4 regions of the Pseudarthrobacter sp. rb genome follow, and region 4 is predicted to be linked to each of the others. Evidence: riboswitches for the same ligand, from Rfam matches in the RefSeq annotation. Region 4 holds a riboswitch; each other region holds the start of a gene.
The links. A riboswitch is a leader RNA that binds a small molecule or an ion and turns the genes downstream of it on or off. The one in region 4 is predicted to bind thiamine pyrophosphate.
Positions count from the first base shown of each region.

Region 1: linked by a shared signal. The riboswitch ahead of thiD (bifunctional hydroxymethylpyrimidine kinase/phosphomethylpyrimidine kinase) and the one ahead of thiO (glycine oxidase ThiO) in region 4 are both predicted to bind thiamine pyrophosphate.
Region 2: linked by a shared signal. The riboswitch ahead of ACWRN3_RS17640 (ECF transporter S component) and the one ahead of thiO (glycine oxidase ThiO) in region 4 are both predicted to bind thiamine pyrophosphate.
Region 3: linked by a shared signal. The riboswitch ahead of thiC (phosphomethylpyrimidine synthase ThiC) and the one ahead of thiO (glycine oxidase ThiO) in region 4 are both predicted to bind thiamine pyrophosphate.

Region 1 covers NZ_JBWJAR010000002.1:477,407-480,716, forward strand. Annotated here, with positions in the region: gene rplU (50S ribosomal protein L21) at 1-53, opposite strand, end outside; gene thiD (bifunctional hydroxymethylpyrimidine kinase/phosphomethylpyrimidine kinase) at 317-1,837, opposite strand; TPP riboswitch at 1,845-1,942, opposite strand; gene ACWRN3_RS04975 (Rne/Rng family ribonuclease) at 2,126-3,310, opposite strand, start outside.
Region 2 covers NZ_JBWJAR010000015.1:68,995-72,304, reverse strand. Annotated here, with positions in the region: gene ACWRN3_RS17645 (ABC transporter ATP-binding protein) at 1-1,230, opposite strand, end outside; gene ACWRN3_RS17640 (ECF transporter S component) at 1,230-1,853, opposite strand; TPP riboswitch at 1,921-2,061, opposite strand; gene ACWRN3_RS17635 (heme-degrading domain-containing protein) at 2,147-2,689, shown strand; gene ACWRN3_RS17630 (iron-containing redox enzyme family protein) at 2,866-3,310, shown strand, end outside.
Region 3 covers NZ_JBWJAR010000003.1:356,837-360,146, forward strand. Annotated here, with positions in the region: gene thiC (phosphomethylpyrimidine synthase ThiC) at 1-1,503, opposite strand, end outside; TPP riboswitch at 1,499-1,606, opposite strand; gene ACWRN3_RS06650 (amidohydrolase family protein) at 1,684-2,766, shown strand; gene ACWRN3_RS06655 (VOC family protein) at 2,865-3,310, shown strand, end outside.
Region 4 covers NZ_JBWJAR010000003.1:23,000-26,309, forward strand. Annotated here, with positions in the region: gene ACWRN3_RS05175 (RNB domain-containing ribonuclease) at 1-899, opposite strand, end outside; gene thiE (thiamine phosphate synthase) at 939-1,688, opposite strand; TPP riboswitch at 1,716-1,834, shown strand; gene thiO (glycine oxidase ThiO) at 1,827-3,128, shown strand; gene thiS (sulfur carrier protein ThiS) at 3,125-3,310, shown strand, end outside.

The sequences.
Region 1 (3,310 bases), on a different contig from region 4:
CCAACGGAAACCTTCTCTTGGCGGCCGCCTGCGCGGACAATCGCGTACACCACTTGGGAACTCACTTCTCTCGACGTTTATTACAAAATTTGCGTGCGGAACCGACTCGGAAAAGCCAGGATTCTCGCTGTGCCTCAACGCCGTGGGGTCATAACCCAAGTGTTGGCGTAAGCACCGAAGATCCAGAATACGCTAAATCCATCTACGGCCGCAAATGAGGCTGGTTCCGGCGGCCCGGCTGTGGTAGTAACCACACCCCGACAAGCTGCACCGCAACCATGCCCCTCCATAATAGCGGCGGTGCTGCCCGAAGGGGTCAGGAATGCAGCCTCGGCGCGTCGAAGAATTCCACTTCCAGGCGGCAGGACTGCTTGAACGCGGTCACCATCGCCGCCCGTTCGTGGTCGGAGGCCTTCCGCCCCGCCGCGTCCACAATGGCGATGGCCCGCCGGGTGGCTTCGGCGAAGCCCTCGTCGGCGTAGGTCCGGAGCCAGGCCGCGTAGGCGTGGCCGTCGGGCTCTCCCGAGGCAAGGAACTGGGCGTGCAGCTTTTCCCCGACCTCGGCGTAGAGCCAGAAACAGGGCAGGACTGCGGCGGCCAGGACGGCGTAACTGCCCGACGCCGACGCTGCGGTGAGGTGGTCAACATACGCCTTGGTGACGGGGCCAAGTCCGCCCTGGGCAGGGCGGGTGCTGAGCCATGAGCGGTGCAGCTCCGACTCCACTTCCAGGCACTGCTGCGAGGATCCCGCCCAGAACAGCTGCTCCGCTTCGGACGGGGCCAGGGCACTCGCCCGGGCGAGGACCCGGGAGTAGCCGTTCAGGTACAGGGCGTCCTGCGCCAGGTAGTAGGCAAAGTCCTTCTCGGCAAGGTCTCCGGAGGCCAGGCCGCGGATGAAGTCCAGGGCGTAGATGTCCGTCAGGTCCTGCTGCGCTTCCGTCCACAGCCGGGCAGCGAAGGCGCCTTCCGCGAGGGCCGGCCGCACATGGTGGAAATGGTGCACGGGGCCGTTTCCCCGGCCCACCTCGAGCTGCTCCGAGTTCTCAAGGGCGCCGGCCAGCCATGGCTTGACCGTCAGGAGCGATGCCTCCCAGTCGCCAAGGCGTGCCTGGACGGTGGCCATCGCGGAGGACAGGGAGCAGCCGGTGCCGTGGCTGTTGCGGGTGGAAATTCGTTTGCCGTGCACTTCCACCACTTCCTGCGACATGAGGCCGGCCGTGTTGACCAGCGCGTCCGGGCAGTCTGCACCTGCGAGGTGGCCACCCTTGACCAGCACGGTGGCCCCGGTGGCATCGGCAAGGCGCCTCCCCTGGTCCAGCGCCGCCGTCCAGGTCCCGGCAGGCTCCCCGCCCACCAGCATGGCAAGCTCCGGGAGGTTGGGAGTGATGAGGTGCGCCAGCGGCAGCAGTTCGCGGAGGGCAGCCTCAGCGGATTCCTTCAGCAGCCGGTCACCACTGGTGGCCACCATCACCGGGTCGAGGACCACGACGGCGGGGCGGACCTTCTCCAGCCATTGCCGGACAGTGCGGATGACGCTCTCGTCGCCCAGCATGCCGATCTTGACCGCGTCGATGGAAATATCGTCGCTGACCGCGTCCAGTTGTTCGGCCAGGAAAGCGGCCGGAGGAACGTGGACAGCCTGCACGCCACGGGTATTCTGTGCCGTCAGGGCGGTGATGGCAGCCATGCCATATCCGCCGTGGGCAGCAATGCTTTTGAGGTCGGCCTGGATGCCGGCGCCACCGGACGGGTCGGAGCCCGCGATCGAGAGGACCCGCGGGACGTCCCGGCCCAGGGGCAGCGCGGTCGGAACGCCGGAGGCAGCAGGCAGGGGCACGGAAAGGGTCGAAGACAAGAGACATCCCTTCGCCGGTACTAGCCGGACAGGTTCAACGGGTCTGGATCTCAGCCGGCCTTCTGCGCGGCACCCCGTGTCGGTTTCCACCCTAGCCCGTAGGCCGCATCAGGAAAAAGGATGACAGCGCCCGGTTCAAGGGAAAAACAACCTCCCGGCAGCAGAAATCCCCGCCACACGGACGATTCCCCCGGTACTTCCCGGGGGAATCGTCCGCAGGACGGGGATTCCTTACTGCGCGGCCGGCCGTTTGACCGGAAACTCCTGTACCTAGAGCTCCGAGGCAGGCACACCCACGCCGAGGATGATCGGCTCCTCAGGCGCCTTGCCCGGTTCCGCCGGCGCCAGCTGGGGCTTCACGGGTTCAGGAGCCTTGGCTGCGTGCGAATGGCCCGCGCCTGCCGCCTGGACGTTTTCGTGCTGCTGGACGGCGGTCTCGTTGGCGGCACCCTGCGCACGGCTGGCGGCACGGTGGCGCCGCGGCCTGCGTTGCCGCGACTGCTCCAGCGTGTGGTCGGAGTAGTCCTTCCCGGCTGCAGCTTCCGTTGCGGCGGAGCGCGCTTCCGCTCCCCCGTCGTCGTGCTGCCGTTCCGGCGCCACAGTTTCCGGCACCTTCACGGCTTCGGCGGTCTTGGCAGGCGCGTTCTCCACAGGGGACGCCGGCTGGCCGAGGTGGGCGAACGCTTCCGCGAGCCGGTCCAGGGTAAGGGCAGGCTGGGGATGCTGTTCCTCAGCGTGCTCCACGAACGGAAGCGGGACTTCCTCGCCGCCGAACGTCAGGACAGCTGCAGGACGTACCGGGGCGTCGGCGTCGTGCTTCTCCTCGACGGGCGCCGGCGCAGGCTCCACAGAAGGCACCTGCCGGGCTGCCGCCACCTCGTCGTCATGCAGGTGGGCCGCGTGGGCCGCAGCGGCAATGTTCGCCAGGGCAAGCCTGGTTGCCTCCGCCTTGGCGTGCCGCTCGGCGTCCGACGGGTCCGGCTGGACCGTGTGCACATGGACGGCAGGTGCCGGGGCCGCTTCGGGCTGCTGCCCGCCGCGTCCGCGCCGCCGCTTGCGTTCGGGACGCACGCCGGGCTGGGCATTGTCGCTCCGCTGCCCTTCCGGACGGGCTTCCGTGCGGGTCTCGGGCCGGTTGTCGGTGCGCTGGACGTGGTGCTCGGCCGCAACGATGTTGGCGCGGCGGTGCTCCACGGGGTCGTCGTGGGTCACAACACCACGGCCGGCGCAGGCCTCGCACTGCTCGCCAAATACTTCCAGCAGTCCGGTACCCATGCGCTTGCGGGTCATCTGGACCAGGCCGAGTGAGGTGACCTCGGCCACCTGGTGCTTGGTCCGGTCACGGCCCAGGCACTCCACCAGGCGGCGCAGGACCAGGTCGCGGTTGGATTCGAGCACCATGTCGATGAAGTCGATGACGATGATGCCGCCGATGTCGCGGAGCCTCAGCTGGCG
Region 2 (3,310 bases), on a different contig from region 4:
GTGCCCCAGGTGCCGGGGGCCGAAGAGCAGCTCGTCGAGCACCTTTCCGGTGACGAACTGGTGCTCCGGCTCCTGGAATACCGTGCCCACCCGCGAAATCAGCTGCTCGGCCTTCCACTTGTAGGGATCGATGCCGGCACCGCGGCTGAGGTCCAACGTCGCGGACACTTTTCCGGACACCGGCTCAAGCAGCCCGCCGAGGGTCAGCGCGAACGTGGACTTGCCGGCGCCGTTGGCGCCGGTGATGGCAAGGGCCTGCCCGGCGCGGACCTGCGCGGCCACGCCTTCCTGGACCGGGACAGGCAGGATCTTCCGGAAGCCTTTGCGGCGGGGGCGTTCGCGGGAGACGCCCAGCTGCTCTGCGGCCAGCAGGAGGCTGCCTGCGCCGGGAGCCGGGACGGCGGCGCGGGCGCGTGTGGCCGGCACGTACCCGGGTACCCAGACGCCCGCTGCGGCGAGCATGCTCCGCGCCTCGGTAAGTACGCGGTCCGGCGGCCCGTCCAGGAGCACTGCAGGATCGGCCGCGGAGCCGGGCTGCAGGACCACGATCCGGTCCACCAGGTCCTTCCAGACGGACACCCGGTGCTCCACCACCACCAGCGTCGCCCCGGTTTTGTCCAGGGAGCGGGCCACGGCGTCGCGGACCTCCAGCACACCGTCCGGGTCCAGGTTGGCGGTGGGCTCGTCCAGCAGGATCAGTCCGGGACGCATCGCCAGGATGCCCGCCAGCGCCAGGCGCTGCTTTTGGCCGCCGGACAGGGCCGACGTCGGGTGGTCCAGCGGGAGGTGGGCGAGCCCGACGTCGGCAAGTGCCTCGTGAACGCGCGGCCAGATGGCGTCGCGGGGCACCGCAAGGTTTTCGGCGCCGAAGGCGACGTCGTCCCCCACCCGCGACAGGACCACCTGGGTCTCCGGGTCCTGCTGCATGAGACCGGCGCGGCCGCGCCGTGCCCGGGGCGGGGCTCCGTCCACCAGCAGCGAACCGGACTCGTCGGCGTCGCCCGCCTCGCCGTCGTCGTTGATGTCTCCCAGGACGCCGGCCAGGGCGTGCAGCAGGGTGGACTTCCCGGCGCCGGAAGGCCCCAGCAGGAGCACCCGCTCCCCGGGGGCGATGTCCAGGTCAAGGCCGTGGACGGCGGGCTTGGCCCTTCCGGCGTGCCGCCAGCCCCAGCCGCGGGCGGCGATGGCGGCAGGCCGGACCGTGCCGGAGGCGTCCTGGGAGGGTGCCATCAGGAGAAGACGGGCTCCGTGGCAGCCTTGCGGGACGCGAAGGAGCCCAGCACGCCGGTGCGGGCCAGGCCGCGGGTGGCAAGCCAGGACAAAGCGCCAGCCAGGATGGCCCCGGAAAGGGTGGTCAGCACGATGTAGGCGAGCTTGTCCGCGCCGGAGTAGGCAATGTTCCAGCCCCACGGCGCAAACGAGTCATTCAGGCCGCAGAAGAACCCTGCCGCGGCGCCGGCCAGCAGCGATACGGGCAGGTTGAACTTGCGGTAGACGAAGATCGCGAAAATGATTTCCGCGCCCAGGCCCTGGATGAAACCCGAGAACAGGACCGAGGCGCCGTACTGGGAACCCATCAGCAGTTCGCCGGTTGCGGCTACGGTCTCGCAGAACAGGGCGGCTCCGGGCTTGCGGATGATGAGCATGCCCAGCACCCCGGGAATCATCCAGCCGCCGGCGAGCAGTCCGGTCAGGGGCGGGTAGGCGGCGTTCATGGGGGCGGACAGTGCGGCGGCACCCTGGTCCCATGCCCAGAAGATGACGCCGCCCGCGATGGCCACCAGCGCGGCGACGACGATGTCCACGACGCGCCAGGACTTACTGGTGGTCTTCTTGATTGCTGCAGTGCTCATGTGATCCTCCTGGGAAACAGGAGGGGAAAGTGGACCCGGGTGCAGGCCTGTGGCCGTGCATCCGCGACACTTTGAGAACTCGACTCCCTTGCGCCGGTACTAACCGGATCAGGTTCGAGGGTCTGCGGCTGTCCGCACTCTCAGCGCCCACCTGCGGTGCCCGGCCTGTGCCAGGATGCCCGACGGCGGCGCTCCCCTGTCGTTTTTAGTGTTGCTTGTGGTTGGGTAACGCTGTCTATTTTGCCCAGTTGGGCGTGGTCAAGTTTACACCTGGCAGGAGTAGATTGAGGGCCATGACCGCCAATCCACCGGATGTGACCGGGTTCGATCCTGATTCCAGCGACGCCCAGCCGGAGGGCTCACTGGAGGCGCAGATTGCCCGCATCGAGGCGGAGGTCCGGGAGCTCCAGTTTCCCGGCTTCTCGCTGGATGATTCGTTGAACCTGGGCCTGCTCCTCGTTGAGCTGGGCAAGGAGCGGTCATTGCCCATCGCCATCGACATCGCCAAGGGTGACCAGGTGCTGTTCCATGTCGCACTTCCGGGCGCCACGCCCGACAACGGCCACTGGATCCGGGCCAAGCAGCGCACTGCCCTGCGGTACGAGGTGCCCTCCCTCCTGGTGGGACTGCGCGGCCGGCTGGGCGGCGGCCGGATCGAGGACAACGCCTGGTTCGACCAGTCCCGCTATGCGGCACACGGGGGCGCGTTTCCGATCCAGGTCACGGGCGTTGGTGTGGTGGCTTCCGTGGCGGTGTCCGGCTTGCCGCAGCTGCAGGACCACGAACTGGTGGTGGAGGCCCTGCGCGACATCCTGGGTTCGGCGCTGGACGAGTAGCGCCGGCTGACCCGGCGCAGCGGGACACGCACCGGTACATGCCAAGCGGCCCCGGGCTGCTTAGCTTTTATTAGTAATCATGCTTACTATGTTGTCCCCCGGGGTACGACCACCACAGGGAACGGGAGCACCATCGGCGGCCGTTCCCCGAACCGGCGCGGCAACCAAGGAGCACCATGAGAATCCCGGACACCAGAGGACCCGTCAGCAGCGCGCTCTTTGCGGCCCTGTCGAAGGCCCCTGATGCTGCCGCTCCGGAGCTGGACGGGCTGCACCGGCTGGTGTCGGCGCAGGTGGCGGGTACCGGTGACATCATTGCCGACGAAGACATCCAGCTGTCACTCTTTTGCCTGTACGAACTGCACTACTCGGGCCTGGACGGGGTCAGCGACGCTTGGGAGTGGGAACCGGCCCTGATCAGGGTCCGGCGACTGATCGAAGAACCCTTTGAAGCCGCCCTTCGCGCCGCCGCACGCCAAACCGCCGGTAATGTCGAACTGGCCGCCGGGATTGCCATGACCAGCGATGCCGTGGCCGACGTCCTTTTCGGCCTCGCCGCTATGGACACCGGCCCGAGCGTTTCCCGCTTCGTGGCACGGAAGGCAAGCCTGGAGCAGCTCA
Region 3 (3,310 bases), 330 kb from region 4:
TTCGTGCGCCCCCGGGTGGCCCTTGGCCAGGTCCGCCGCGTGCGCCGCGATCTTGTAGGTGATGACACCCGTCTTGACGTCGTCCTTGTTGGGCAGCCCCAGATGTTCCTTTGGTGTGACGTAGCAGAGCATGGCTGTCCCGTACCGGGCAATCTCGGTGGCGCCGATTGCCGACGTGATGTGGTCGTAGCCGGGAGCGATGTCGGTGACCAGCGGGCCCAGGGTATAGAAGGGCGCACCCTTGCACAGCTCCTGCTGCCGTTCCACGTTCTCACGGACCAGGTGGAAGGGAACGTGGCCCGGCCCCTCCACCATCACCTGGACGTCATACTCCCAGGCCCGCTGCGTCAGCTCGGCGAGCGTGTCCAGCTCCGCGAACTGCGCGGCGTCGTTGGCGTCCGCCGTGGAACCGGGGCGGAGGCCGTCACCCAGCGAGAAGGCGACGTCGTATTTGGCGAAGATTTCGCACAGCTCATCGAAGTGCGTGTACAGGAAGTTCTCCTGGTGGTGGGCCAGGCACCAGCCCGCCATGATGGAGCCACCGCGCGAGACAATGCCGGTGACGCGGTTGGCGGTCAGCGGAACATAGCGGAGCAGCACGCCGGCGTGGATGGTCATGTAGTCCACACCCTGTTCGCACTGTTCGATCACCGTGTCCCGGAAGATCTCCCAGGTGAGGGCGTTGGCCTCGCCGTTGACCTTTTCCAGCGCCTGGTAGATCGGCACCGTCCCGATCGGCACGGGGGAGTTGCGGATGATCCACTCCCGCGTGGTGTGGATGTCGTCGCCGGTGGAGAGGTCCATGACGGTGTCGGCACCCCACTGGGTGGCCCACTGCAGCTTGTCCACCTCCTCCGCGATGGAGCTCGTCACCGCAGAGTTGCCAATGTTCGCGTTGATCTTCACCAGGAAAGCCTTGCCAATGATCATCGGCTCGGATTCCGGATGGTTGATGTTGTTCGGGATGATGGCCCTGCCGGCGGCAACCTCGCTGCGGACCAGTTCAACGTCGCAGTTTTCGCGCAGCGCCACGAACCGCATTTCCTGCGTGACGATTCCCTGCCGGGCATAGTGCATCTGCGTCACCGTCCGGCCGTCGACGGCGCGGCGGGGCACCGGCTGTGCGCCCTTCCACTCCGCGGAGGCGGCGCCGCGGCGTACGGCCGAGCGGCCGTCGTCGAGCAGGTTGCGCTCCCGGCCGCCGTAGGGCTCGGTGTCCCCGCGCGCCGCGATCCACCCTGAGCGGAAGGGCTGCAGGCCGCGTACGGGATCGCTGCCGGGCCCCGCAGTCCGGTAAGTCCGGAAGGGTGCGTTCGGCTGGCCGTTGGGTGACGACTCAAGGGCAATTTCCGTCACAGGTACCCGGACCCCGGACGCCTCATCCGCAAGATAGGCCAGGGAATGGGACTTCAGGGACTGGGTTACCTGCGGAGCTGATGTGCCGCCGGGCTCCCCGGCGGACGGCATCAGGGCAGGGTTCAACTGGGTGTTTTGCGTACTCAAGGGAATACTCACTTCCTTCGCCGGCATTACCCGGACAGGTTCAACGGTCGCAGGCTGCGTCAGCCCGATCTCAGCCCCTGCAAGGGCACCCGTGTGGTCAGGAACGAAGCTACCACAGGCCCCTGAACCGGGCTTGTCATAATTGCGGTGCTAGCCTGACCGGGCATCGAAAGGAGCCCCATGGCAGACATCATCCACTTCCGTGGACCCGTCCTGACCGCACCGGACCGGGTGCGGCATGGACTTTGGTCGGTGGACGGAAGGCTCACGTTCAACAAGCCGGACACTCCTCCCCGCCGGATACTCGACGGCTGGGTCCTGCCGGGCTTCGTGGACGCCCACTGCCACATCGGCCTGGGCCCCGCAGGCCCTGTGGAGCCCGCAGCCGCCAGGGACCAGGCGCAGGCGGACCTCAACGCCGGAACCCTCCTGGTCCGGGACGCCGGCTCGCCGGCGGATACCCGCTGGATGCAGGGTGGCAGGGACTTCCCGGTGTTGATCCGTGCCGGGCGCCATATCGCCCGGACGCGCCGCTACCTGCGGGGCTTCGCTGAGGAAGTTGAACCGGACGGCCTCGTGGAGGCCGTCCGCAAGCAGGCGCGCGACGGCGACGGCTGGGTCAAGCTGGTGGGCGACTGGATTGACCGCAGCGCCGGCGACCTGGCGCCGTCGTTTCCCGCCCCCGTCGTACGCGATGCCGCCCAGGCGGCGCACGACGAAGGCGCCCGGGTGACGGCGCACTGCTTCGCCGAAGACACCCTGGACCAGGTGCTGGACGCCGGCATTGACTGCGTCGAGCACGCCACCGGGCTCCTGCCCCGCCACCTGCCCCGGTTCGTGGAGCAGGGCGTACCGATCGTGCCCACGCTCATCAATATCGCCACCTTCCCCGACATTGCTGCGCAGGCGGATCCCAAGTTCCCACGCTATGCCGCGCACATGCGCGCCCTGTGGGAACGCAGGCTCGAGCGGGTGGCGGAAGCCCATGCCGCGGGCGTGCGCATCTTTGCCGGTACCGACGCCGGCAGCGTGATCCGGCACGGCAGGATCACGGACGAAATCCTGGCCCTGCACGGCGCCGGCCTGCCCATGGACGCGGCCCTCGACTCCGCCTGCTGGGCAGCACGAACGTGGCTGGGAGCGGACGGAGTGGAGGAAGGGGTCCGCGCCGACGTCGTCGTATGCCGGGAAGACCCGCGGGCGGTACCGGAGACCATTCATGCGCTGGAGCACGTGGTGCTGGGCGGGCGGATCATTCGCTGACAAACGGCTCGCAGGGACTTGGAATAAATTGAAGCTTCAAGTAATTTTAATAGGTGACAGGCCGCCAATGGGACGGCCGCCAATGCTAGGAGCCTTCAATGACCGCATCAGCCAGCAGCCAGGATCTTCTTCCTGCCGACCTCGCCATGGGCACCGTGATGCTCAAGGTGGGCGACATGAAGGTCATGACCGACTACTACCAGCGTGCGCTGGGCCTTGAGGTGGTGGCCGAGCAGGACGGCGGGCTCTACCTTGGCCGCCTGGGCAGGCCGTTGGTCCACCTCGCGCCGGCTCCCGGACTGCACCTTCCCGGCAGGGGAGAAGCAGGCCTGTTCCACACTGCGCTGCTTTTCGAGGACCAGGCTTCCCTCGCCGCCACCGTCGCTACGGCTGCCCAGTACGAGCCGCGGGCCTTCACGGGCAGTGCCGACCACCTGGTCAGTGAAGCGTTCTACTTCACCGACCCCGAGGGCAACGGCATCGAGCTGTACTGGGACCGCCCCCGCAGCAGCTGGTCCTGGAATGGGACCGACGTGGTCATGGA
Region 4 (3,310 bases):
AGGTACTCGCCGTAGCTGACCTCCCCGTCCCACGGCCTGCCCAGCACCTCGGTCTGCAGCCGGAAATGCCGCAGGGACCGTTCATCCGGTGCGGGCATGGTGCGCAGGATGCCCACTTTGCCCTCCAGCATGAGCTGTGCGGCGGCCATTCCGGTCATCAGGGAAATCTGTGCATTCCAGTCCTCCACGGGAAGCTGCGGAACAGCGTCGATCCGGTAGCCGCCGTCGGGCAACTGGACGATCTCCTGCTCAGGCATGTTCAGGCTGGCGCCCCCGCGTGCCCGTTCCAGCGTCACCCGCTTCAGCCCCACCTCGCGGAGCAGCCCCAGCACGGTCGAGGCAGTCCCGGCGTCAAGATCGGTCTGGGCGCCTTTGTAGCTGAGCTTGTCACGGCTGATGACCCGCGCCCTCCGGACGCCCACGGACAGCACTGTCGCGTCGCCGTCGAGCGTGAAGTCCCAGACGAAAGCCGAACACTCCTGGCCGGGCAACAGGCTTCCGGCGCCCTCGCTGATCACCTCGGGGTGCAGCGGGATCCGGCCGTCCGGGGCGTAGAACGTCTGTCCCCGGCGCCGGGTTTCGGCGTCCAGCGGACCGCCCGGAGCAACAAACGCCGGAACGTCGGCGATGGCGTACATGACCCGGTAGCCGTTTCCGTCCCGTTCGATGAACACTGCCTGGTCCAGGTCCGTGGAGGACGCCGGATCGATGGTCACGAACTCGACGGTGGTCAGGTCGTATGACGGCAGTTTCAGCGCCGCGATGGCGGCCCGGGCGTCTTCCACTGCTTCGGCGGGGTACGGCCCCGGCAGTTCAAGTTCCGTCCGCAGCAGGCCCAGCGCCTCTTCCAGGGCATTCTTGTGGTCATGGACGTTGGGGGCCAACCGATGATGTGACACAAAAATCAGCGTATCCCCAAGTCCCGGAATTAAGCAGGCTCAGGAGCCGGTGCCGTCCAGCGCGTCGAGCAGGGAGGCGGCGGCGGCCGCGGGGTCGGGTGCCTCCGTGATGGCGCGGACCACCACGATCCTGCCGGCACCCGCCTCCACCACTTCCCGGACGTTTCCGTGGTCGATGCCGCCGATGGCAAACCACGGCACGGGATCTCCGGCCTGCCGGGAGGCTTCGGCGGCATATGTCACCAGTTCAGGGCCGACGGCGGCCCTGCCGGGCTTGGTGGGTGTGGCCCAGACCGGACCCACGCAGAAATAGTCCAGCCCTGACGGCCCAACCGTTGCGGCCAAGGCGGCGTCCACCTGGTCGGTGGTGTGGCTGGAGAGTCCAATGGCCGCGTTTCCGTCGACCAGCGTCCGTGCTGCCGGCAGCGGAAGGTCCTTCTGGCCAATGTGGAACACCGGTGCCCCGGACAGCACGGCGATGTCCGCACGGTCGTTGACGGCCCAGAGCCGGCCATGGCGTACCGCTGTTTCCTTCAGGACCGCCAGGAGGTCCAGTTCCTCTGCGGCCTCGATGGTCTTGTCGCGCAGCTGGATGATGTCCACGCCGCCGGCAAACGCGGCGTCCACGAACTCCGCGAAATCGCCGCGCGCCGTCCGTGCGTCGGTGCAGAGATACAGGCGGGCTGCCTTGAGGGCGTCGCTGTGGCCGGCGTTGGCAACTTCGGCGGTGAGGGCTGCGGTGGCTGGAGCGTGGGGACCGGCGGGCAGGGATGAGGCGGACACATTCATGCCTGCAAGCCTAGTTCCTCTAAACTGGGCAGGTACTGCGGGAGCCTGCGGCAGCTGTCACAAAGCGCCGGGCTGAGAGGGCGTCAGAGCCGACCGCTTGACCTGATCCGGTTAATGCCGGCGTAGGGAAGGAACCACATGCGCAACCCCGTTGACACTTTCCCCGGGCCCGCCCATACCGGCATCCAGTCCACCGTCCGTGCCGACGTCGCCGTCATCGGCGGGGGAGTGGTGGGCCATGGCATCGCCTGGGAGGCGCAGCGTTCCGGACGCTCCGTTGCCCTGATCGATGACGCACCCGGAAACGGTGCCAGCTGGGCCGCCGCGGGCATGCTTGCCCCGGTCAGCGAACTTCACTACCAGGAGGAGGACCTCCTGGAACTGATGCTTGAGGCATCGTCCCGCTGGCCCGGGTTCGCCGCGGGGATCGCCGGCGCGACGGGGGCGGATTGCGGATACCTGACGACGCCGACAATCGCCGTGGGTGCCGACGCCGCGGACCGCCGCGCGCTGATGGACCTCCGCGCGGTACAACAGGCCAACGGACTGGGGGTGGAGCCCCTGGCCGTGCGCGAAGCCCGCAAACGCGAACCGCTGCTCAGTCCCGCCATCGCCTGCGCCCTGGACACACCCGCAGACCACCAGGTGGATCCCCGGCGCCTGGTGGCAGCCCTGCGGCTGGCCCTCGCGGGGGCTGCACTTAGGTCCCCGGAGCTGGCCGCCGCCGGAGCGGTGGACGGGTATGCCGTACCCGACCGGACCGCCGGCCTGCTGTGGGAGGGCGGAACGGTTACCGGTGCCAGCCTCGCCGGCGGCGGCACCGTCCTGGCGGCGGAAACCATCGTGGCCAACGGCCTGCAGGCAGGGGACCTTGGGGGCCTGCCCGACGGCCTCGACCTGCCACTGCGCCCAGTCCACGGGGACATCCTCCGCCTCGCCGTTCCGCAGCACCTCCAGCCCCTGGTGACCTCCACGGTGCGCGGCCTGGTGCACGGCGTCCCCGTCTACATCGTCCCCCGGCAGGACGGAACCGTGGTGATAGGGGCAACCCAGCGCGAGGACGCGCTCTCCGATGCCGTGAGCGCCGGAGGCGTCTACCAGCTGCTGCGGGACGCGCAGGCGCTGGTGCCCGCCGTCGCCGAACTGGAACTGCTCGAGTGCACCGCCCGGGCCCGCCCCGGTACCCCTGACAACGCGCCCCTGCTGGGCCGCGTGCGGGTGGATCCGGGGTCCGGAAACCCTGCCGACGGGCACGTCCCGGGACTCATCATCGCCACCGGGTTCTTCCGGCACGGCGTCCTGCTCACACCCGCCGCAGCCGCCATCTGCACGGCGCTGCTGGACGGTACATCCGATTCCCGCTGGGCGCCCTTCAGCCCGGAGCGGTTCTCCCGGCCGGCGGCAGCCGCCACCACACCCCACATCAAGGAGACAGCGTGAACATCACCCTGAACGGAAACACGCACGAGGTGGCCGACGGCGCCTCCATCACCACGCTCGTCAGCCAGGTCACCGGGCGCCCGCTGGCACCCAACGGACAGGCGACGGACGGCGGGAAACTGGGCGTCGCCGTCGCGCATAATGCCCAGGTGGTGCCGCGCAGCCAATGGTTCGCCACCGCG